DNA from 4 places in the Mesorhizobium sp. WSM1497 genome. Region 3 is predicted to be linked to each of the others. Evidence: riboswitches for the same ligand, from Rfam matches in the RefSeq annotation. Region 3 holds a riboswitch; each other region holds the start of a gene.
The links. Region 3 has a riboswitch for cobalamin ahead of A9K65_RS17765 (DUF1636 family protein). Riboswitches for the same ligand answer to the same signal wherever they lie in the genome.
Positions count from the first base shown of each region.

Region 1: linked by a shared signal. The riboswitch ahead of A9K65_RS02000 (aromatic ring-hydroxylating dioxygenase subunit alpha) and the one ahead of A9K65_RS17765 (DUF1636 family protein) in region 3 are both predicted to bind cobalamin.
Region 2: linked by a shared signal. The riboswitch ahead of bluB (5,6-dimethylbenzimidazole synthase) and the one ahead of A9K65_RS17765 (DUF1636 family protein) in region 3 are both predicted to bind cobalamin.
Region 4: linked by a shared signal. The riboswitch ahead of A9K65_RS25405 (ABC transporter ATP-binding protein) and the one ahead of A9K65_RS17765 (DUF1636 family protein) in region 3 are both predicted to bind cobalamin.

Region 1 is NZ_CP021070.1:433,162-438,367, reverse strand. Features, by position in the region: gene A9K65_RS02005 (hybrid-cluster NAD(P)-dependent oxidoreductase) at 1-971, opposite strand, end outside; gene A9K65_RS02000 (aromatic ring-hydroxylating dioxygenase subunit alpha) at 997-2,244, opposite strand; cobalamin riboswitch at 2,359-2,561, opposite strand; gene A9K65_RS01995 (DUF680 domain-containing protein) at 3,071-3,268, shown strand; gene A9K65_RS01990 (DUF680 domain-containing protein) at 3,348-3,548, shown strand; gene A9K65_RS01985 (DUF680 domain-containing protein) at 3,618-3,863, shown strand; gene ugpC (sn-glycerol-3-phosphate ABC transporter ATP-binding protein UgpC) at 3,943-5,055, opposite strand; gene A9K65_RS01975 (alpha-glucosidase) at 5,080-5,206, opposite strand, start outside.
Region 2 is NZ_CP021070.1:5,625,533-5,630,738, reverse strand. Features, by position in the region: gene A9K65_RS27700 (TetR/AcrR family transcriptional regulator) at 1-40, shown strand, start outside; gene A9K65_RS27695 (hypothetical protein) at 327-1,310, shown strand; partial or broken gene bluB (5,6-dimethylbenzimidazole synthase) at 1,433-2,050, opposite strand; cobalamin riboswitch at 2,161-2,341, opposite strand; gene A9K65_RS27685 (histone deacetylase family protein) at 2,463-3,389, shown strand; gene A9K65_RS27680 (exodeoxyribonuclease VII small subunit) at 3,393-3,644, shown strand; gene A9K65_RS27675 (DUF2277 domain-containing protein) at 3,755-4,021, shown strand; gene A9K65_RS27670 (pirin family protein) at 4,061-4,981, shown strand; gene dxs (1-deoxy-D-xylulose-5-phosphate synthase) at 5,124-5,206, shown strand, end outside.
Region 3 is NZ_CP021070.1:3,658,736-3,663,941, reverse strand. Features, by position in the region: gene A9K65_RS17790 (NADH-quinone oxidoreductase subunit D) at 1-193, opposite strand, end outside; gene A9K65_RS17785 (NADH-quinone oxidoreductase subunit C) at 194-796, opposite strand; gene A9K65_RS17780 (NADH-quinone oxidoreductase subunit B) at 801-1,382, opposite strand; gene A9K65_RS17775 (NADH-quinone oxidoreductase subunit A) at 1,373-1,738, opposite strand; gene A9K65_RS17770 (winged helix-turn-helix domain-containing protein) at 2,070-3,269, shown strand; cobalamin riboswitch at 3,300-3,504, shown strand; gene A9K65_RS17765 (DUF1636 family protein) at 3,543-3,971, shown strand; gene cobW (cobalamin biosynthesis protein CobW) at 3,974-5,011, shown strand; gene cobN (cobaltochelatase subunit CobN) at 5,030-5,206, shown strand, end outside.
Region 4 is NZ_CP021070.1:5,174,010-5,179,215, forward strand. Features, by position in the region: gene A9K65_RS25390 (phosphatidate cytidylyltransferase) at 1-148, shown strand, start outside; gene A9K65_RS25395 (iron ABC transporter permease) at 174-1,160, opposite strand; gene A9K65_RS25400 (ABC transporter substrate-binding protein) at 1,190-2,137, opposite strand; gene A9K65_RS25405 (ABC transporter ATP-binding protein) at 2,187-2,975, opposite strand; cobalamin riboswitch at 3,140-3,347, opposite strand; gene A9K65_RS25410 (AraC family transcriptional regulator) at 3,583-4,416, shown strand; gene A9K65_RS25415 (alanine racemase) at 4,422-5,206, opposite strand, start outside.

The sequences.
Region 1 (5,206 bases), 3.2 Mb from region 3:
CAGGTGCCGCACAGGCCGAACTCGCAGGCGGCGGGAATCCGCACCCCCGAGGCGCGTGCCGTCTGCAGCACCGTCTGGCCGGCGACGCATTCGGCATCGACATCGGAATGCGAGAACCGGATCGGTGTCACGGCCTCCACGGTGGCAGCGGCGCCGTCTTCCGCCGGCGGCGAGAACGGCGCCGGGATCTCCTCCACGGCAGGCGCGGCAAAGCTTTCCTGATGGTATTTCGCCATGTCGAAGCCGGCGGCGTCCAGCATGCCGCGCACGGCGCGCATGAAAGGATCGGGGCCGCAGCAGAAAATCTCGCGCTCGCGGAAATCGGGCGCCAGCAATGGCAGCCGGATCGCGTCGATGCGGCCCATATGGCCGAACCAGCCCTCGCGGCTCGACCGCTCCTCGATCATGAAGCCGAGCGACAGCCCAGGCATGCGGCTGCCGAGCAGTTCGAGCTCCTTGCGGAAAATGATCTCTTCCGGGCGGCGCGCGCAGTTGACGAAGCCGACATCGGTCCATGGGGCGCAGTCGTTCAGCCAGCGCAGCATCGACATCATCGGCGTCACGCCGGAACCGGCCGAAATGAACAGATATTTGGCGGCCGGGTGGCTGTGCAGCGAGAAGTCGCCGGTCGGCCCATAGGCCTTGACGTGCGAACCGGGCGTCAGATGGTCGAACATCCAGCGCGTACCGGTGCTGCCCGCCTGCGCCTTGACCGTCACCGCGATCGAGAACGGCCGCGACGGCGAGGACGACAGCGTGTAGGTGCGCATCAGCGGCCCGTCCGATGTCGGCAGTTCCAGAGTCACGAACTGCCCCGGTTTGTAGCGGAACCAGGTCTGGTTGTCGGAGCGGAAGGTGAAGGTCTTCACGTCAGGCGCTTCGTCGCTGACGCCGATCACTTCCAGCACCTGCAGCCTGTCGTTCCAGGGCGTCATCTGGTCGAGATGGCGATAGAGGCCAAGGTCCGTCATCGCATTCATCCTCTTGTCCCCTGGGCTAGGCGACGCTGCGCAGGGCCGGCCGGCCGCCTTCGGCAAGGCGCGGCCCGATGAACGACGCGTACCACTCGACGAACTGGATCACGCCGCCCTCATGCAGCTCCGAATAGGGGCCTGGTTCATAGGCCGGCGACAGGATGCCGAAGGCGTTTTCCTCGACGATGCGGCGGTCCTGGTCGTTGGTCTCGGTCCAGACATGGGTGAGCTCAGCGAGGTCGTAGTCGACGCCTTCGACCGCATCCTTGTGGACGAGCCATTTCGTGGTCACCGCGGTTTCCGTGGCACTGATCGGCAGCACGCGGAAGGTAACGGCGTGGTCGCCGAGGATATGGTTCCAGGTCGTCGGATAGTGATAGAGCAGCAAGGAGCCGATGCGGTCGGTTGAAACGCTGTCGGACAGGTTCTTCTGGACCGCCCGTTTTCCCGTCATGGTGTAGCTGACGGCATCGCGCAGCAGCGGCGCGCGGGTGGCGCGGTACTGCCCTGCCGGATCGATGCGGAATTTGCTCGGCAAGCCTGATGCCTCGCATCTGGCCCAGTGTGCGACCATTTCAGGGTCGCTGTCGGCGCCATGGACGCCGGTTACGGTTGGAGCCTCGGGGAAGGTCTTGCACAACTCGGGATGATTGGCGGCGCAGTGGTAGCACTCGCGGTTGTTTTCCCAGACCAGCTTCCAGTTGCCCTTCTCGACGATCGTGCTCTCGAAGGCGATCTTTGCTTCACGCAGCCGGTGCGGCAAAAGATAGGGTTCGATCATCGCCCGCATCGGCGCGAAATCTGCCGGTTCCTTGGCCAGGCAGATGAAGATGTAGCCGCCGACGCTCTCGCAGGCGACCGGCTTCAGGCCGAAATCACTCTTGTCGAAACCGTCGGCCATCTGGCGGGCAAACAGCAGGCGGCCGTCCAGCTCGTAGGTCCACTGATGATACGGGCAGACGAGCTTTGCCGCGGTACCCTTCTCCGTGTTGCACACGCGGCTGCCGCGATGGCGGCAGGAATTGTGGAAGGCGTTGATCTTGCCGTGCTGGTCGCGGACAAGGACGACCGGATAATCGCCGACCTGCACGGTGATGTAGCTGCCCGGCTTCGGCAGTTCGCAATCATGGCCGATGAACAGCCAGTCGCGATACCAGATCAGCTCCATGTCGAGCTTGAAGTAGTCCGGATCGGTGTAGAAGGGCTGCTCCAGCGAAAAGCCTTGCCGGCGCCCCTTCAGGAGCCTCAGCATGTCGTTGCGGATATCCATGTCCTGTCCTCGTTCCTAAGGACTGAACTGGTGGTGACGGAGGAAGGATTGAAACACAGGCCGGCTGTGTGCCGGACATGCGCTATCCACCTCTTGACCGCCCACCGCGATCAGTCGAGTCTAAAAATCTCGGGCTGGTTTCCGGGCTCTGGAGTTGTCCTTGCGGACCATCGCGACACCTTCCCAGGCGGTTGCCCAGTGGTCTCCCGTTGCGACTTGAACTCCACCACCGTTGCGGGGGCAGCGCCGGATTCTGACCGGCTTCCCAATTCTCCGCCTCGTCGTCACGAAGCGGCACCTGAGATGGTATGATCTAACCACGATCGCGGGCGCGCCGTCGGCATGAAAACGACATCGTATCCATGCGGCGCGACACGGCATGCGAAACGCTACTGCAGATCGTCGCGGGCCGAGATCCCACCTCCCGGGCGGCCATTTGCCGGCTGCGATCTTCGCGAATCCGACCCTTCGCGGGGGTCAAAAAAGGTTAACGGTTTCGAAAAGTGACTATTAGCTTGCTCTAAAATCGAACCGAACGGTTCGTTTCTGTTGACGGTGCGTGCAGGACGGTGTGAACGCTGGGCCTCTGAAACAGTCAGTGATCCATCAGGTGGATACACCTAACGCACTGATGTGAAGAAGAAAAATGCATCCGTAGATTCCGTTGGCACAATTTCAAGGTGTGGATTCATGGTCCACACGGAACAACTTCGTGATTGGAAAAGACGACCTTGCCCTCCCACATCGGGGCTGTCCGAACGACGCGATTTCATTTCCAAGACACGCCGCTAGACGGACGGAAAAAGACGATACTGGAGTACCAAAAATGAAAAAGATCATTCTCACTGCCGCAGCCCTTCTGGCCATTTCCGGCAGCGCCTTCGCTGGTAGCGACCACTACGGTTCGAACGCCGCGGCAGCCACTGCTGTCGACAGCTCGTACACCGCTTCGACCAAGAAGTCGGAACCGGCTGCTCAGGCGCCTGCCCAGGGTGCTGACCGCAACCTCTTCGGCAACAACTAACAGCCGATTCCCAGTTTTCCGGTCGACGGCGGGCTCGCCCGCCGCCCTGGCGAAATTCAGACATTCAGGAGTATTCAAGATGAACAAGATCCTCATTGCTGCCGCCGCCGTTCTGGCCATCACCGGCAGCGCTTTCGCGGGCAGCGACAACTACGGTTCGAACGGCCCGAACCAGCCTGCCGCCGCTGTGGACCAGTCGTACACGGCTTCCACCAAGACCTCGGAACCGGCTGCCCAGACGCCCGCTCAGGGCAGCGACCGTAACCTCTTCGGTCGCTAACAACCAATTTCGCAACCGACGGCAGCTGTGTCTGCCGTCCTGGCGAAATCCAGAATTCAGGAGACTAAAATGAACAAGATCCTTATTGCTGCCGCCGCCGTTCTGGCCATCACCGGCAGTGCCTTCGCCGGCAGCGACAACTTTGGCTCCAATGGTGCCAATCAGCCTGCCGCCACGACTTCGGTCGACAGCACGCGCACCTCTTCGGTACGCAACACCGGTTCGCCGGTTTACAAGCTGCTGAACTCGTCGGGTGACACCACCCAGAAGTCTGCTCCGCAAGGTGCCGACCGCAACCTCTTCGGCAACAACTAACAACCGAAGTCGATCTCCAAGTCAAAGAGCGGCGGGCCCGGCCCGCCGCTCTTTTTTGTGCCTGACACGGTAATTGCGGTTAAGCCGCCTTTGCTTCCACTTCATGCAACGCGAAAGAACGTCCATCCGCGTCGAAGATATGCAGGTCCTCGCCATTGGCGCTCAGCCGCAATGTCGAGCCGCGCTTGACCTCGACATTGCCGGGCAGCTTGGTCACCAGCGGCAGATCGGCGCGGCCGATGTCGACATAGACAAGCTGCACCTCGCCGAGTTGCTCGACATAGTCGACCGTCCCCTCGAACAGATAGTCCGCGCCGCTGGCGATGATCAGGTCCTCCGGCCGCACGCCAAAGCTCACCGCGGCGCCCTTTGCCGAAGCCGGCGTCGCAATCGGCACGGTCGCCTTGCGTCCGCCGACATGGCTGACGACGGTCGGGTTTCCGGTCTTTTCGATGGTCGCCGGCAGGATGTTCATGGCCGGCGAGCCGATGAACTGGGCAACGAACAGATTGCCGGGCTTCTTGTAGAGGTCCATCGGCGTGCCGACCTGCTCGATATGGCCGTCCTTGAGCACCACGATGCGGTCGGCCAGCGTCATCGCCTCGACCTGGTCGTGGGTAACGTAGATCATGGTCGTGTTGGGCATCGATTCCTTGAGCTTGGCGATCTCGATGCGGGTGGCGACGCGCAGCGCGGCGTCGAGGTTCGAAAGCGGCTCGTCGAACAGGAACACCTTCGGATTGCGCACGATGGCGCGGCCGATGGCGACGCGCTGGCGCTGGCCACCCGACATCGCCTTGGGCAGCCGGTCGAGATATTTGGTCAGCTGCAGGATCTCGGCGGCCTGGCGCACGCGGCGGTCGATCTCGGCCTTGTTCTCTTTGCCGATCTTCATCGAGAACGCCATGTTGTCGTAGACGGTCATGTGCGGGTACAGCGCGTAGGACTGGAACACCATGGCGATGCCCCGCTTCGACGGCGGCACGTCGTTCACCACTTCGCCGGCTATTCTGAGTTCGCCGGAGGTGATTTCCTCGAGCCCGGCGATCGACCTCAGCAATGTCGACTTGCCGCAGCCCGACGGGCCGACGAAGACGATGAACTCGCCCGACTTAATATCGAGGTCGATGCCGTGGAGAATGTTCAGATTGCCGTAGGACTTCTTCACTTGTCTTAGCGTGACATCGGCCATTGGTTTCCTCCAGTGATTGGAAATTCAGTCGAGACGCCCGAACCAGGCGCCGTAGCCGCCAAGCTCGATGGAACCGCTGCTCGCCTGCCCCGAAAATCCGTGCCCGGGCAGAGGTTGCAGCGATCGGCCGCCAAGGTCAACCTTGGCCCGC
Region 2 (5,206 bases), 2.0 Mb from region 3:
CGAAGGCCTGCTCAAGAAGCCGGATCCGCAGTCGAATTGAAGTTCCCACCGGAGCTTTCGTGCCGGCAGCTGTTCCCGATAGGAATTTTTTCTTGACACCTGCCCTCAGCTAAGGTACATATTCGTCCATGGTGCTGATTTGCGCTGGTGACCCGCCGCACAGGCGGGTTTTTCGTGATGCTCCGTCAGACAACGCGCCGGCGAGAGGCTGCGAAAGAAAACCGTTGCCCAGAATTCGTCGCCCTGTGGTGCCAGGGCCGGCAATTGACAATCGCCGGGTTGAGTTCATCCTCTTCCACCATCTCTGAGGCGGAGATTCGGGGCACATGTGGGATTTCGAGATCGGCCGGTCGGTGTCCATCATGATGCGGACCTGGCCGTTCATCGTCTTTCGTATGATCGTCTATTTCGGCATCACGCTGGCCTACATCATGGCGACCGGCACCGGTGCCTCGGTCGGCTATGGCGTCGGCCATATCTCCACCGATCCCGACGGGCCCATGTCCTTTGCCCTGTGGGGCGGCGTGGTCGGGTTTGGCATCGTCTCGATCGCGGTCTACTGGATCCGCGAATACATCCTCTATATCGTCAAGGCCGGCCACATCGCCGTCATGGTTCATCTGATCGACGGCCGCGACATTCCCGCAGGTCAGGACCAGATCGCCTACGCCAGGGATATCGTGACCCAGCGTTTTGCCGAGGCCAACATCCTTTTCGTCGTCGACCAACTCGTCAAGGGTGCCATCCGCGCCATCACCGGCCTGCTCGGCGGCATCGCCGCCTTCCTGCCTATACCGGGCCTGAGCGGCCTGGTCTCCTTCATCAACACGGTGATCCGCCTGTCGCTGACCTATGTCGACGAGATCATCCTCGGCTACAACATCCGCATCAATTCAGCCTCACCCTTCGAGACGGCGCGCCAAGGCGTCGTGCTCTATGCCCAGAACGGCAAGGTCATGGTCAAGAACGCCGTCTGGCTGGCGGTCATCATGTGGGGCGTTTCGTTCGTCATCTTTCTGATGATGCTGGCGCCTGCTGGTGCGATTCTGTTCCTGATGCCTGGCCAGCTCGCCGGCTGGGCTTTCGTGCTCGCCATCGTCTTCGCCTGGGCGTTCAAGGCGGCCTTCATCGAGCCTTTCGCCATCGCTTGCCTGATGCAGGTCTATTTCAAGACCATCGCGGGCCAGGTGCCCGATCCGGCCTGGGACGCCCGGCTGACCGAGGCGTCGTCGAAGTTCAGGGAGCTCAAGGACAAGGCGCTCGCCTCCTTCGGCGGTTCGCGCTGGGGTACGGCCGGCGCCACACCCTGATCGGCTGGGCGGATGGTGTCTGGTGAGGCAGAAACGGTGTTGAGGCGCGCCACGGTGGACTTCAGCTGTGTCTCGCCTTGCCCGGAAAACGTTTCGCTCATGATCAGTTCCGGCAGCGGCAGCCGCCGTCCCCAACCATGCGTTTCAAGGTCCGGTTTGGAAGCGAACTCGGAAACACGGCCGACGCAGAGATAGGCGATTGGCGTTACGTGATCCGGAATGGCCAACAGCCGCTTCAGCGCCTCAGCCTCGATGATGCTCACCCAGCCGACGCCAACGCCCTCGGCACGCGCGGCCAGCCAGAAATTCTGCACCGCGCAGACGGTGCTGTAGAGATCCATCTCCGGATTGTGCCAGCGTCCCAGCGGCGAACCCTTCGAGCGCTGCCGGTCGCAAGTGATGCAGATGTTGAGCGCGCTCTCGCAGATGCCTTCCAGCTTGAGCTTGCGGTACAGCGCCTGTTTTTCCGTCTCGATCGCCGGCAGTTCCTGCTCGCGCGCGGCCAGGAACAGGTCGCGCACCCTTTCGCGTCGCTCGATGTCACGAATGACAATGAAATTCCATGGCTGCATGAAGCCGACCGATGGCGCATGATGGGCGGCAAGCAGCAGCCGCGCCAGCACGTCGTCATCGATCGCGGTGGGCAGGAAATGGCTGCGCACGTCGCGCCGCGTGAACATGGCGCGATAGACCGCATCGCGCGCATTCTGGTCGAATCCATCGTCAATGGCAGCGGTCATATATTCCGGCATCGCTTGTCCCCTTGCGATTGCAGATTCAAAACGGTCAGAGCGTACTTTGTGCGTCCAAATGGACGCACGTCGCTCTGATGCCACCCGCCCGACCATGCGGATGACGATGCCTGCCAGGCCGGTCTTCTGGCTTGGGATCAACCCGCGTCCGGTGCCTTCCCGTCATCGACAGTGGCATTTACCGGCGCGGTCCCCCTCACAGCGTTGGGCACGCCACGGAATTCAACCGTGTTCCCGATTCTCCCGCTTGCGGCGGGCACCAGGCAGTGCCAAGGACTTTACGCCGAAGCGCCGGCGAGGCCAATGCCTGCGGCGACACGAATGGACGCAGGCGCGATTTTCCCCAGTCATCGGCCGCCCGTGCATGGCCTTTGTCGATCCGGGTCACTAGATTAGGACGATGACCACCCGTCTCTACACGCATCCGATCTTCCTCGAGCATCTCACGCCGCCCGGACATCCCGAGCGGCCCGACCGCTTGCGCGCCATCGAGCGCGTGCTCGATGAGGAAGCCTTTGCCGGGCTCGAACGTATCCAGGCGCCGGAAGGCGACGAGGCCACCATCCTCTACGCGCATCCCGCCGATTTCGTCGCCCGCGTGCGCGCCGCCATTCCCGACGAGGGCATTGCCCGCATCGATGCCGACACCACTGCCAGTCCGAAGAGCTGGCAAGCGGCGATCACTGCGATCGGCGCCGCCAACGCTGCCGTCGATGATGTCTTTTCGGGCCGCGCCGACAACGTCTTTGTCGCCGCCCGGCCGCCCGGCCATCATGCCGAAAAGACCACGGCCATGGGCTTCTGCCTGTTCAATACGGCGGCGATCGCGGCGCGTTATGCGCAGAAGAAACACGGTGTCGAGCGCGTTGCCATCGTCGACTGGGACGTGCATCACGGCAATGGCACGCAGGATATTTTCTGGGACGATCCCTCGGTGCTCTATTGCTCGACACACCAGATGCCGCTTTATCCCGGCACCGGAGCGAAGACCGAAACGGGCGCCGGCAATATCGTCAACGCACCGCTGGCGCCGCAGACCGGCAGCGAAGTGTTTCGCGATGCCTTCCTGTCGCGCGTCCTGCCCGCGCTCGACAATTTCGCGCCCGACCTGATCATCATTTCGGCCGGGTTCGACGCGCACCACCGCGATCCGCTGGCCGAGATCAATCTGACCGAGGATGATTTCGACTGGGCGACCGGCCAGCTGATGCAGCGCGCGGCACGCCACAGCGGCAACCGGCTCGTAAGCCTGCTCGAGGGCGGCTACGATCTGCAGGGATTGGCATTTTCGGTCGCCGCCCATGTCGGGCGACTGATGAAAGGATGAACGATGGCTGGTGAGACCAACGAAGACGTCAAGGCGATGAGCTTCGAGCAGGCACTCGATGCGCTGGAGAAGATCGTCGATGATCTGGAGCGTGGCGACGTGCCGCTCGACCAGTCGATCAGGATCTATGAACGTGGCGAGGCGCTGAAGGCGCATTGCGACCGGCTGCTGAAGGCCGCCGAGGACAAGGTCGAGAAGATCAGGCTGTCGCGCGACGGCAAGCCGGTTGGAACGGAGCCGCTCGACGCAGATTGAGGCCGGTCCGAACGATGGCCTCGCCTCACCGGTTTTTGGACATGATCATGATCGAGGCTATAACTCGTTGCGATTGAAACAGCTCAAGGACAAGAGGAGATACGGAAGCGATGTGCAGAAACATCAAGACCCTGTTCAATTTTGATCCGCCGGCAACCAATGACGAGGTGCGCGACGCGGCCCTTCAGTTCGTCCGCAAGCTGAGCGGAACGACGCGACCCTCGAAGCAGAACCAGCACGCCTTCGATCATGCCGTCGACGCCATCGCGGCCTCGGCGCGCGAACTGCTCGATTCCCTGGAAACCCATCAGCATCCGCGCAATCGCGAAGAGGTGGCGGCCAAGCTGCGGGCAAAGGCGGCCATCCGCTTTGCCTGATGCGGCCAGGCGGCCTTCGACCACCGACAAGGAGAGTCCATGAGCTTCTTCCCCGGGAAAGACCCTGAGGTGGGCGATGCGTTCGCCAGCGATCAGATCGAATTGATGGTCGTTCCGAACGCCAAGGACATCGGTGGTTTTCAGGTGCGCCGTGCCCTGCCAACGGCAAAAAGGCGGTTGGTCGGTCCGTTCATCTTCTTCGACCGCATGGGTCCCGCGATCCTGCGGGCCGGCCAGGCGCTGGACGTCCGTCCGCATCCGCATATCGGACTGTCGACGGTCACCTATCTGTTCGACGGCAAGATCCGGCACCGCGACTCCCTCGGCACCGAAATGGTCATTCAGCCCGGCGACGTGAATTTGATGACCGCCGGCCGCGGCATCGTCCATTCGGAGCGTACGCCGGAGGAACTGCGTGGCGCGCCGATGTCGGTATCCGGCCTGCAGACATGGCTGGCGCTGCCGGACGACAAGGAAGAGGTGGCTCCTGTGTTCGAGAACACAGGAGCGGTCAGGCTTCCCGAGATTGATGCCGAAGGCGTCAACGGGCGCCTCATCATCGGCGATTTCCAAGGATTACGGTCCCCGGTCAGGGCCGATTCGGAGACGCTCTACGCCGACCTGCGCCTGGCGCCCGGCGCCAGCGTGAAAATCCCTGCCGATGCGGAAGAGCGCGCCATTTACACGCTGGAAGGCGAGGTCTCGATTTCGGGCGATGTGTTCCCAGCCGAACGGCTGCTGGTGTTCCGTCCCGGTGACGAGATCGTCGTGTCGTCGCAGACCGGGGCGCATTTCATGCTGTTCGGCGGCGCCTCTCTTGGTTCGAAGCGTTACATCTGGTGGAATTTCGTCTCGTCGTCGAAAGAGCGTATCGAACAGGCGAAAGAGGAATGGAAGACAGGCCGCTTCGACATCGTTCCAGGAGACGAGGAAGAGTTCATTCCGCTGCCGGAAAGCTGATGCCTGTCGCCCAAAGTGGCCCGGTTTTGGGGAAACGACCTGCATAGAAGCAAAAGACCACAGTCTGATCCGCGTCACTGACACGCATTTACTTTCGCCGGCCGGCGGCCTATTTCGCCCATCAACCGAAAGCCTGAGCACCGTGAACGCAACGCCGCATACGCCGCTTCTCGACAAGGCCCGCATCCCGGCCGACCTGCGCACGCTTGCCGAGAGTGAGCTGCC
Region 3 (5,206 bases):
GATAGGGCACCGCCTGCAGATAGGTTTTGGCTTCGATCAGCTTTTCGGTACCGCGATGCAGCAGTCCGATATGCGGATCGACGCGATCGACGACTTCGCCGTCCAGCTCCAGCACAAGGCGCAAAACGCCGTGCGCCGCGGGGTGTTGCGGGCCGAAATTGATGTTGAAGTTGCGGACGGAGGTTTCAGCCATTTACTGCTTTGCCTTCTCGTCACCCGGCAGCACGTAATCCGTACCTTCCCACGGGGACAGAAAATCGAAATTGCGGAATTCCTGCTTGAGCTCGACCGGCTCATAGATAACGCGCTTGGCCTCGTCGTCGTAGCGCACCTCGACGAAGCCGGTCAGCGGGAAATCCTTGCGCAAGGGATGGCCTTCGAAGCCATAGTCGGTCAGCAGGCGGCGCAGGTCGGGGTGGCCCGAGAACAAAACGCCGTAGAGATCGTAAGTCTCGCGTTCGAACCAGTCGGCGCCGGGATAGACGCCGGTGATCGACGGCACCATGGTTTCCTCGTCGGCCTGCACCTTGACGCGGACGCGCACATTCTGCTTCGGCGACAACAGGTGATAGACGACGTCGAAACGCTTGGCCCGCGACGGATAGTCGGCGCCGCAGACATCGATGATCGAGATGAACTGGCAGCGCGCATCGTCGCGCAGGAAGGTCATCACCTCGACCAGATCGCGCGGCTCGACATGGATGGTGAGTTCTCCATAGGCGATATCAGCCTCGTTCACGCGGCCGATCAGCTTCTCGCCGAGATAGTTCGACAGTTCGCTCAGGGATGCGGTCATGGATTTACCGTTCGATCGTGCCGGTGCGGCGGATCTTCTTCTGCAGCAGAAGAATGCCGTAGAGCAGCGCTTCGGCGCTCGGCGGGCAGCCGGGCACATAGATGTCGACCGGCACGATGCGGTCGCAGCCGCGCACCACCGAATAGGAATAGTGGTAATAGCCGCCGCCATTGGCGCAGGAGCCCATCGAGATGACGTAGCGCGGCTCCGGCATCTGGTCGTAGACCTTGCGCAGCGCCGGCGCCATCTTGTTGGTCAGCGTGCCGGCGACGATCATGATGTCGGACTGGCGCGGAGACGCACGCGGCGCGACGCCGAACCGCTCCGAATCATAGCGCGGCATCGAGGTGTGGATCATCTCGACCGCGCAGCAGGCGAGGCCGAAGGTCATGAACATCAGCGACCCGCTGCGCGCCCAGGTGATGAGCGCCTCGGTCGAAGTGACCAGAAAGCCCTTGTCGGCCAACTCGTTGTTGATCTCGAGGAAGAAGGGATCGTCCTCCCCCACCGGCCTGCCGGTGTTGGGATCGATGATGCCCTTGGGCTTCGGCGCGACGAGGGTGCCTGAACTGTCGTTCAATCCCATTCCAGCGCTCCTTTTTTCCATTCATAGGCAAAGCCGATGGTCAGCACCGCCAAAAAAACCATCATCGACCAGAAACCGAGCATGCCGATCTTCGAAAACGACACCGCCCACGGAAACAGGAAGGCTACTTCCAGGTCGAAGATGATGAACAGGATCGACACCAGGTAGAAACGGATGTCGAACTTCATGCGGGCGTCGTCGAACGAGTTGAAACCGCACTCGTAGGCGGAAAGCTTTTCGGGATCGGGATTGCGGTAGGCCACCAGGAAGGGCGCGGCCAGCAGCGCCAGGCCGACAACCAGCGCCACGCCTATGAACAGGACGATGGGCAGGTATGAGCTCAAGAGTGCGTTCATGCTCGGCTTTCCGTTGGCGCCAATCCACGTTGATTACAGCACCGGACCCTAATGCGGAAGCGTGACAGTTTAACCGCTGAACCGTTTTAAGGGCCTATGCTGCAACGCGGCGAGGGTTAGCGCAGCACTTCCAGCGAAGCAAGTCAAACCTTGTTCAAAACATCGACCTGGACGGCATATCGCGGCAAACTGGTCCGATCCGCTCCTGTTTGATTTCCTTCGCTTTTTACTCCACTTTTCTCTCCTGACATGGATGCCGCCAAAACCCTGCTAGCATGGGTTGGAATCAGCCATTCGACCCTCGGTCAAAACACGTCAAAGTGATATCTGCATGAAGGAAAAGATCTCGCTCCCAATGGCCCGGCGCATTGCGCTTGCCGCCCAGGGGTTCCTCGATCCTCGCCCGACCGGCACGCCCGACCGCCGGCATTTTGCCCGCACGCTGTCCCGCACCGGCCTGTTGCAGATCGATTCCGTCAGCGCGGTGGTGCGCGCTCATTATATGCCGCTCTATTCGCGCCTTGGCCCCTACCCGTTCTCGCTGCTCGACAACGCGGCCGTGACGCGCAAGCGCATGGTTTTCGAATACTGGGCGCACGAGGCCTCCTTCCTGCCGGTCGAGACATACCCGCTGATGCGCTGGCGCATGCAGCGCGCCGAGCGGGGCGAGGAAATGTATCTGGGTCTCGCCAAATGGGGCCGCGAGCACGCCGCCTACATCGAAGAGATCTACCGCGAGGTCGCCGAACGCGGCCCGATCGCCGCTTCCGCGCTGGAGGGCCAGAAAGGTTCGGGCGGCTGGTGGGGCTGGAGCCATGCCAAACACGCTTTCGAATGGCTGTTCTGGGCCGGCCGCATCACCACGGCGCACCGCCGCGGTTTCGAGCGCTTCTATGACCTGCCCGAGCGCGTGCTGCCGCAGGCGATCCTCGATCTGCCGGTGCCGACGCCTGAGGACGCGCACCGCGAATTGCTGCGCATTTCCGCCCGCGCCCACGGCGTGGCGACTTCAAGCGATTTGCGCGATTATTTCCGCCTGTCGCCGGCCGATATGAAAGGCCGGTTGGAGGAACTGGTTGAAACGGGCGAGTTGCTGCCGGTGCGTGTCGAAGGCTGGGACAAGCCGGCCTATCTTCACCGGGACGCCCGCCTGCCGCGCAAAGTCGAGGCCCGCGCCTTGCTGGCACCCTTCGATCCGGTCGTCTTCGAGCGCTCGCGCACCGAGCGGCTGTTCGATTTCCACTACCGCATCGAGATCTACACACCGGCCGACAAGCGGCAGTATGGCTATTATGTCCTGCCGTTCCTGCTCGGCGACCGGATCGTGGCGCGCATCGACCTCAAGGCAGACCGCCCGGCCGGCATACTGCGCGTCCATGCAGCCTATGCGGAGCCCGGTGCGCCGCCTGAAACCGCTGCGGAGTTGTTCGAGGAATTGAAGCAGATGCAAGGTTGGCTCGGGCTCGAACGCATCGAAGTGACGCCTGCCGGGGATTTGGGGCCGGCGCTGGCCGACATAGCCGTGTCGTAAGCTCGCGTTGACACCGCCGCCCGCAAAAGCCTAAATCCGGTTCCAGATGGTCCCTTGCCCGCAACGGCAAGGGCTAAGAGGGAATGCGGTGCGGGGCAAAATCCCAAATCCGCGGCTGTCCCCGCAACTGTAAGCGAAGAGCCAAGGCCGAAAACCACTGGGAATTCCCGGGAAGGCGGCTACCCAAGGCGATGACTCGCGAGCCAGGAGACCTGCCGTCTGCGACTGTAGAATCCGATCGCCCGGCGGGTTTCCGGGCAAGGAGCCCGATCTTTGGACCACGACAGCAGTTTTTCGGCTGGCACAGCGGATATTTCGTCCGGCCATGATGATGCCTTGGCCGGCGTCACCATCATCGTCTGCGGCTCCTGCCGCAATGAGACCGGCTCCGACGCTCATCCCCGCGCCGGCGAGTTGCTGACGGACGACACGCGCCGCGCCGCCGCTGGCGACGATATCCGCATCCGCAGCGTCGAATGCCTTGGCAATTGCAAGCGGCGCCTCAGCGCCGCGATCCTGCGCGACGGTTGCTGGAGCTATGTCTTCGGCGACCTGACCGCGACCAGCGGCGCCGACCTCGTGACAGGCGCAAAGCTCTTCGCCACCTCGAAAGATGGCCTGATCCCGTGGCGTGGCCGCCCCGATAGCCTGAAGCGCGGCCTCGTGGCCCGCATTCCACCCATCGACATGCTGAAGGATTGACCATGACCACTTCCGTATCCCGCGTTCCCTGCACCGTCGTCACTGGCTTCCTCGGCGCCGGCAAGACGACGCTGGTCCGCCATCTCCTGGAAAACGCCGGCGGCAAGCGCATCGCCATCATCGTCAACGAATTCGGCGACATCGGCATCGATGGCGAGATCCTCAAGGGATGCGGTATCGACACCTGCCCCGAGGAAAACATCGTCGAACTGGCCAATGGCTGTATCTGCTGCACCGTCGCCGATGATTTCGTCCCGGCGCTCGACCAAATCCTGTCGCTGACGCCGAAGGTCGACCATATCCTGATCGAAACCTCGGGCCTGGCACTGCCCAAGCCGCTGGTCCAGGCCTTTCAGTGGCCGAGCGTGAAAAGCCGGGTGACCGTCGATGGCGTCATCGCCGTGGTCGACGGACCGGCATTGGCCGAAGGCCGCGTCGCCAACGACATGGAGGCCCTCCAGGCGCAGCGCGCCGGGGACGAGACGCTCGACCACGACGATCCGGTGGAAGAAGTGTTCGAGGACCAGATCGCCTGCGCCGACCTGATCATCCTGTCGAAGAGCGACCTGATGGACGCCGCCGGCACCGCCCGCGCCAATGCCATCATTGGCGAACACTCCGCCCGCGCAGTGAAGATCGTGCCGACGTCGCATGGCAAGGTCGATCCCTCCGTGCTGCTCGGGCTCGGTCTCGCCGTCGAGGACGACATCGAGAACCGCAAATCCCATCATGACGGCGCCTTCGACCACGAGCATGACGACTTCGACACCTTCATTGTCGACATAGCCTCGGTCGCCAATCCCGATGAACTGGCAAAACGCGTCGCCACGGTCGCAGAAGAAGAGAACGTGCTGCGTGTAAAAGGCTTCGTCGAGGTCGGCGGCAAGCCGATGCGGCTGTTGCTGCAGGCCGTCGGGCCGCGCGTCAATCATTACTATGACCGCGCCTGGACCGCGCAGGACGACCGCCGCTCGCGCCTCGTCGTCATCGGCCTGAAAGGGCTGAACCGCCCGGCGATCGAGCGTATACTCGCCGGCTGATTTCGGACACGGATTGCGATGCACATCCTAACCACGACATCCGCCTCGCTCGACGACCTCGCCGAGCCGGTCGATCTGCGGCAGACGCCGGCGGATATCGTGGCCCTGTCCTTCACCGACAGCGACCTCGCCGGACTGGCGGCAGCGTGGAAGGCCGATGCCGACCGCCTGCCCTCGATGCGGCTGGCGGCGTTG
Region 4 (5,206 bases), 1.5 Mb from region 3:
GGTCGCCTCGGCCATCAAGCGCGACCAGGGCGTCAAGGACTGGGGCCATCTGATCGAAGGCCATGGCGGCATGATGGACCGCACCGACAGCCTGGTCTTCGCCGCCCCGGTGTTCTTCCACATCGTGCGCTATTTCTGGACCGTGTGATCCGGCGACCGGTTGCCAAAGGCGCTCAAAGCCGGTTGCGGATCAGCATGGTGACGACGAAGAACGCACCGACCGAGCTGGTGATGATGCCGATCGGCAGTTCCTGCGGCGGAAGCAGCGTTCGGGCCAGAAGATCGCTGGCCAGCAAAAGCACCGCGCCGAAGACGGCGCAGCTGGCAACCAGGCGCAGATGCAAGGGGCCTGCCAGCGGCCGCGACAGATGCGGGATCATCAGCCCGACGAAGCCGATGACCCCGGCGACAGAGACCAGGATCGCCGTCGAGAAGGCGGCGACGAGAAACGTCATTCGGCGCATGCGCGCCACTGGCACGCCAAGGCTTTCGGCGGCGTTTTCGCCGGCCAGGAAGGCATCGAGCCGGCGGTGGTTCCACAGCGCGTAAGCCAGAATGGTGCCCGCACCCAGCGCGCCGAGCCAGATATTGTCCCAGCGCGCCAGGCCAAGGCCGCCCATCGTCCAGAACAACACGGAGTGGGCGGCGCGCTGGTCGCCGGCAAAGACCAGGTAGTTGGTCAAGGCGGTGAACATGAAGGACACAGCAAGGCCGGCGAGGATCAGCCGCTCCGGCCCTTGGCCCCTCACCCGCGCGACCAGCAGCAGGACGACGCCGGCGGCCAATATGCCGCCGGTGAAGGCCGCGACCGGCAACGTCCAGATGCCAAAGCTGTCGCCGAAGACGGTGATGACGGAAACAGCACCGGCGGCGGCGCCCGACGACAGGCCGAACAGGAACGGATCGGCGAGATCGTTGCGGGTCACCGTCTGCAGCAGCGCGCCGACGACGCCGAGGCCCGCGCCGACGCAGATGGCCAGGATCGTGCGCGGCAGCCGCAGATCGACGACGATCTTGCCGACCGGCCCGGACACGTCGTGCCCGCCTAAGCCGATTGCGCGGCCAAGCGCTGCAACAACGTCGGCCAGCGGGATCAGCGTCGAGCCATAGGCGATCGACAGCAGAGCGAGAGCGGCGATCGCCGCCGCTCCCGCCAGCATGGCCAACGCAAATGCCGGATGACGCAAGCTCAAAATGCTTCCGGGTGCATGGCCTTGGCGATCTTGTCGATCGCTTCGATGTTGGCGGGTCCAGGCGTCAGCTCGGCGTAGCGCAGGGCAACGAAGCGTTCGTTCTTGACCGCGTCGGTCTCCTTCATGGCCGGATGCGCTTTCAGGAAATCGAGCAGCTTCCTGTAGCCGCCACCGTCCTGGTAATCGAGCAGGATGAGGAATTGCGGATTGCGCGACGCCACCGTTTCCCAATCCGTGTTGCCCCAGCTGGTGTCCATGTCAGCCATGATGTTGTCGCCGCCGGCGGCAGTGATCATGGCGCTGGGGATGGCGAACTTGCCTGCGGTGAACGGCTTGTCCTCGCCGGAATCGTAGAGGAACACCCGCGTGCCCTTGGCGCTGCCGACCTTGGCGGTGATGTCGGCGAGCTGCGCCTTCCAGCCAGAGACAAGCTTTTCCGCCTCTGTCTCCTTGCCGAAGATCTTGCCCAGCTTTTCGACGTCGCCATAGAGCAGGTCCATCGAGGCGGCGGGGCGGCTCTTGTCGAGATGGACGCAGCTTTCCGCCAGAACCAGCGTCTTGATGCCGTGCGGGGCAAGCGTGTCGGGCGTCACCTCGCCACCCGGCTTCATGCCGTAGTACCAGCCGGCGAAGAAGAAATCCGGCTCCACGGCCACGAGGTTTTCGAGCGTCGGATATTTCGGCGCCAGCTCCGGGATCGAACCCTGCTCTGCCTTGAATTCGGAACCGACCTTGTACCATCCGGTGATGCCCGTCAGGCCGACGATTGACGGCTGCAATTTCAGCGCGAAAGCCATCTCGGCCATGTTCAGATCGTGGATGACAGCGCGCTTCGGCGGCGCGTCGAAGGTCAGCGGCTTGCCGCAGCTGTCGACGGTTACCGGGAAGGCGAAGGCGGTCGAGGTCAGCAGCGAGACGGCAAGCGAAAAAGCGAGGCGTTTCACGGGTATGCTCCTTGTGGGTGGGATCGGGTCGACTATGGAACGGCTTCAATCACGACGGCGGCGCGGCACGGTTCGGAACCTCGAACACCGTCAACTCTCGATCCTCGGTCGGATGGCGCAGGCGCAGCACATCGATGCCGAAAATCTCGCGGATCAGCTGTTGGGCCAGCGCTTCGCGCGGTGCGGCGAGCGCTTGCAGGCGGGCATGATTCATCACCGCAACCCTGGTGGCGAAGGGTGCTACCAGCGCCAGATCGTGCAGCACCGCGATCACCGTCATCTCGAAGCCTGCCACGAGGTCGAGCAGTTCGCCGCGGGCGCGCGGGTCCAGATGGTTGGTCGGTTCGTCGAGGAACAGGATTTTGGGCTGCTGGGCGATGGCGCGCGCCAGTTGGGCGCGCTGGCGCTCGCCGCCCGACAGCGAGCCGACGGTGCGGCCAAGCAGCGGCAGCAGGCCGGTCCGGCGCAGCGCCTCGACGGCGATATCGCGTTCCTCGCGCCTGCGCCGCAGCCCGGCGTGCGGGACCCGGCCAAGCTCGACATAATCGATCACCGCCAGCCGCGGATCGGGCTGGTCGGTCTGGCCGACAACGGCGATATGCAACGCCCGCTCGGCGGCCGAAATCCTGTCCAGCCCGCGTCCGCCAAGCTTCACCTCGCCGGAACTTGGCCGCAGCATGCCCGACAGCATGCGCAGCAGCGTCGTCTTGCCGGCGCCGTTGGGACCGATGATGGCAAGGCGATCGCCAGCGGCCACCGAGAAGCTGACCGCCTGGACCAGATTCCGCCCATTCGCCATGGCACAGAGGTCATGGGCTTCGAGAAGCACTGCGCTCATCGGCTGCTGCCCGCCGGATTGCGGGGACGGCAAAGCGTGCGCATGGTGATGCGATGATCGATGGAGCCGTCCAACTTTCCGTCACTTTCCAAAACTGGCGACGGAAGGAAGCTGGCGAACCGGCCGACAAGACCGGGACTCGCGTTTCCTCCCGGCACACCCCGTCCGGTCAACTCAGTGATGGCAGGTCTCCTGGCTCGCGGGTCGTTGCGCCATCCTGCCTTCCCAGCCTTGCCGGCCAGTGGCATTCACGGATTTTGCTCGCCGCTTACAGTTGCGGGGGCAGCCACGGCCTCGACCTGAACAGGCCTCACCGTGTTCCCTTTTCACCCCTCGCCTTTCGGCTCGGGGACCATCACCACTTCAGCGTAGATTTCCACCAAACGCTTCGCAATGGATTTCTCGGACGAAGTGGTGGGCCAGCTAAGGGAAACAGGCATTGCACGCTCACTTTATGTAATAACATAACATTCTTAGGAGATGACGCGGCCCGCTGTCAAGCGAAAGCCCATGGGATCGGCGCAGATTGCACGGGATGCGCAATTTCGATCAAACTGGCCGCGCCAGGAAACGCCAAGATGATCCGGCCAATGCGAAAAGGAGCCCCATGAACCCGACCGAGAAAGCGCTGTGGTTCGTCGAGAGCCATCTGCCGGAGGCGATCTCGCTTGACGATGTCGCGCAAAGCAGCGGCGTGTCGCGTTTTCATGTGACGCGCGCCTTCGGCGCCGCAACCGGCCGCTCGGTGATGGGTTACATGCGCTCACGCCGGCTGACCGAGGCGGCGCGCAAGCTGGCCGGCGGAGCGCCCGACATCCTCGCCGTCGCGCTCGACGCCGGCTACAACTCGCATGAGGCGTTCACCCGTGCCTTCCGCGATCAGTTCGGCACCACGCCGGAACTGGTGCGCGCGCAAGGCTCGACCAACAACCTCGACCTCGTGGAGCCGATCCTGATGGACCAGTCCTTCCTCACCAATCTCGAACCACCGCGCTTCGAGACCAGCCGGCCGTTCCTGATCGCCGGCCTCGGCGAACGCTACAGCTGTGAAACCAGCGCCGGGATTCCGATGCAGTGGCAGCGTTTTGCACCCTATATCGGCAACATCCCCGGCGAGATCTCAGGCGTTTTCTACGGCGTCTGCCTTAACGGCGACGACGCGGGCAATTTCGACTATGTCGTCGGCGTCGAAGTGTCCGGCTTTGCGGATCTGCCGAAGGACTTCTATCGGGTGCGGGTGCCGGCGCAGAAATATGCGGTGTTCTCGCACCGCGAGCACATCTCATCCATCCGCCGGACGATCAACACGATCTGGAACAGTTGGCTGCCCGACTCCGGTCACGAAATCGCGGATGCACCGGAATTCGAGCGCTATGGACCGGAGTTCGATGCCCACAGCGGCAATGGCGGGCTGGAGATCTGGGTACCGGTGAAGGCGTAGCTCGATCACGCCATCGGCAGCGCCGGCCAGCGATCGATGACCTTTCCGCCGGAAAACACGGCGATCGACCCGAATTGCTGCAGCACGGCCTCGCTCTGCGTCGGCCTTAGAAACGCGTAGTCGCCTGGCCTTGCGGTCGCATCGGCGGGCAAGCCCATGAATTGCTGGTTGGAGGACAGGCCGAGCAGGCCGTTCGTCTTCATGCCTTGGGGGAAGACCGGCTCGGCCATCCACTTGCCGCCATAGAGATAGCAGCCCTTGCGCGGAAACCGGCCGAGCGCCTGCAGCAGGCGGGTGACGGCCGGCGGGCCAGGCAGCATCGGCTCGACCACTTTCAGGATCGGCGTAGCGATGAAAGCCGCCGGCTGGAAGCCGTCGAGGCCTGGCGTATCGAAGTCGCTGGGCAGCACGAAGGCCGAGCCCATCGACACTTCATTGGCCGCGCCGCCACGATGAAGCAGCGCGGTCTTGCTGCCGCCGATGTTGAGGATGCGGCGCTGGTCGGCGCCGAGACAAGCGACGAACGCCGCAGCCTGCGCCGACGCCTCCGCCAATGCCTTTGCCGGTCCGCCGAAAAGGCCGGGAATGAGCGGCGCATGCGCCTCGTAGGCCATGACGCCTTCGCAATGCAGCCGGACCGGCAACGCGCTCAACGCCTTCGACAAGGCCGCGGGATCAGCAAAGCCGCCGCGATGCAGCCCGACATCGATCTCGAAAGCGATGCGCAGGCCGATGCCGAGTTCGTCAGCGAGAGCACCGTATTCCGCCAGTCTCTCCTCGCTGTCGATCA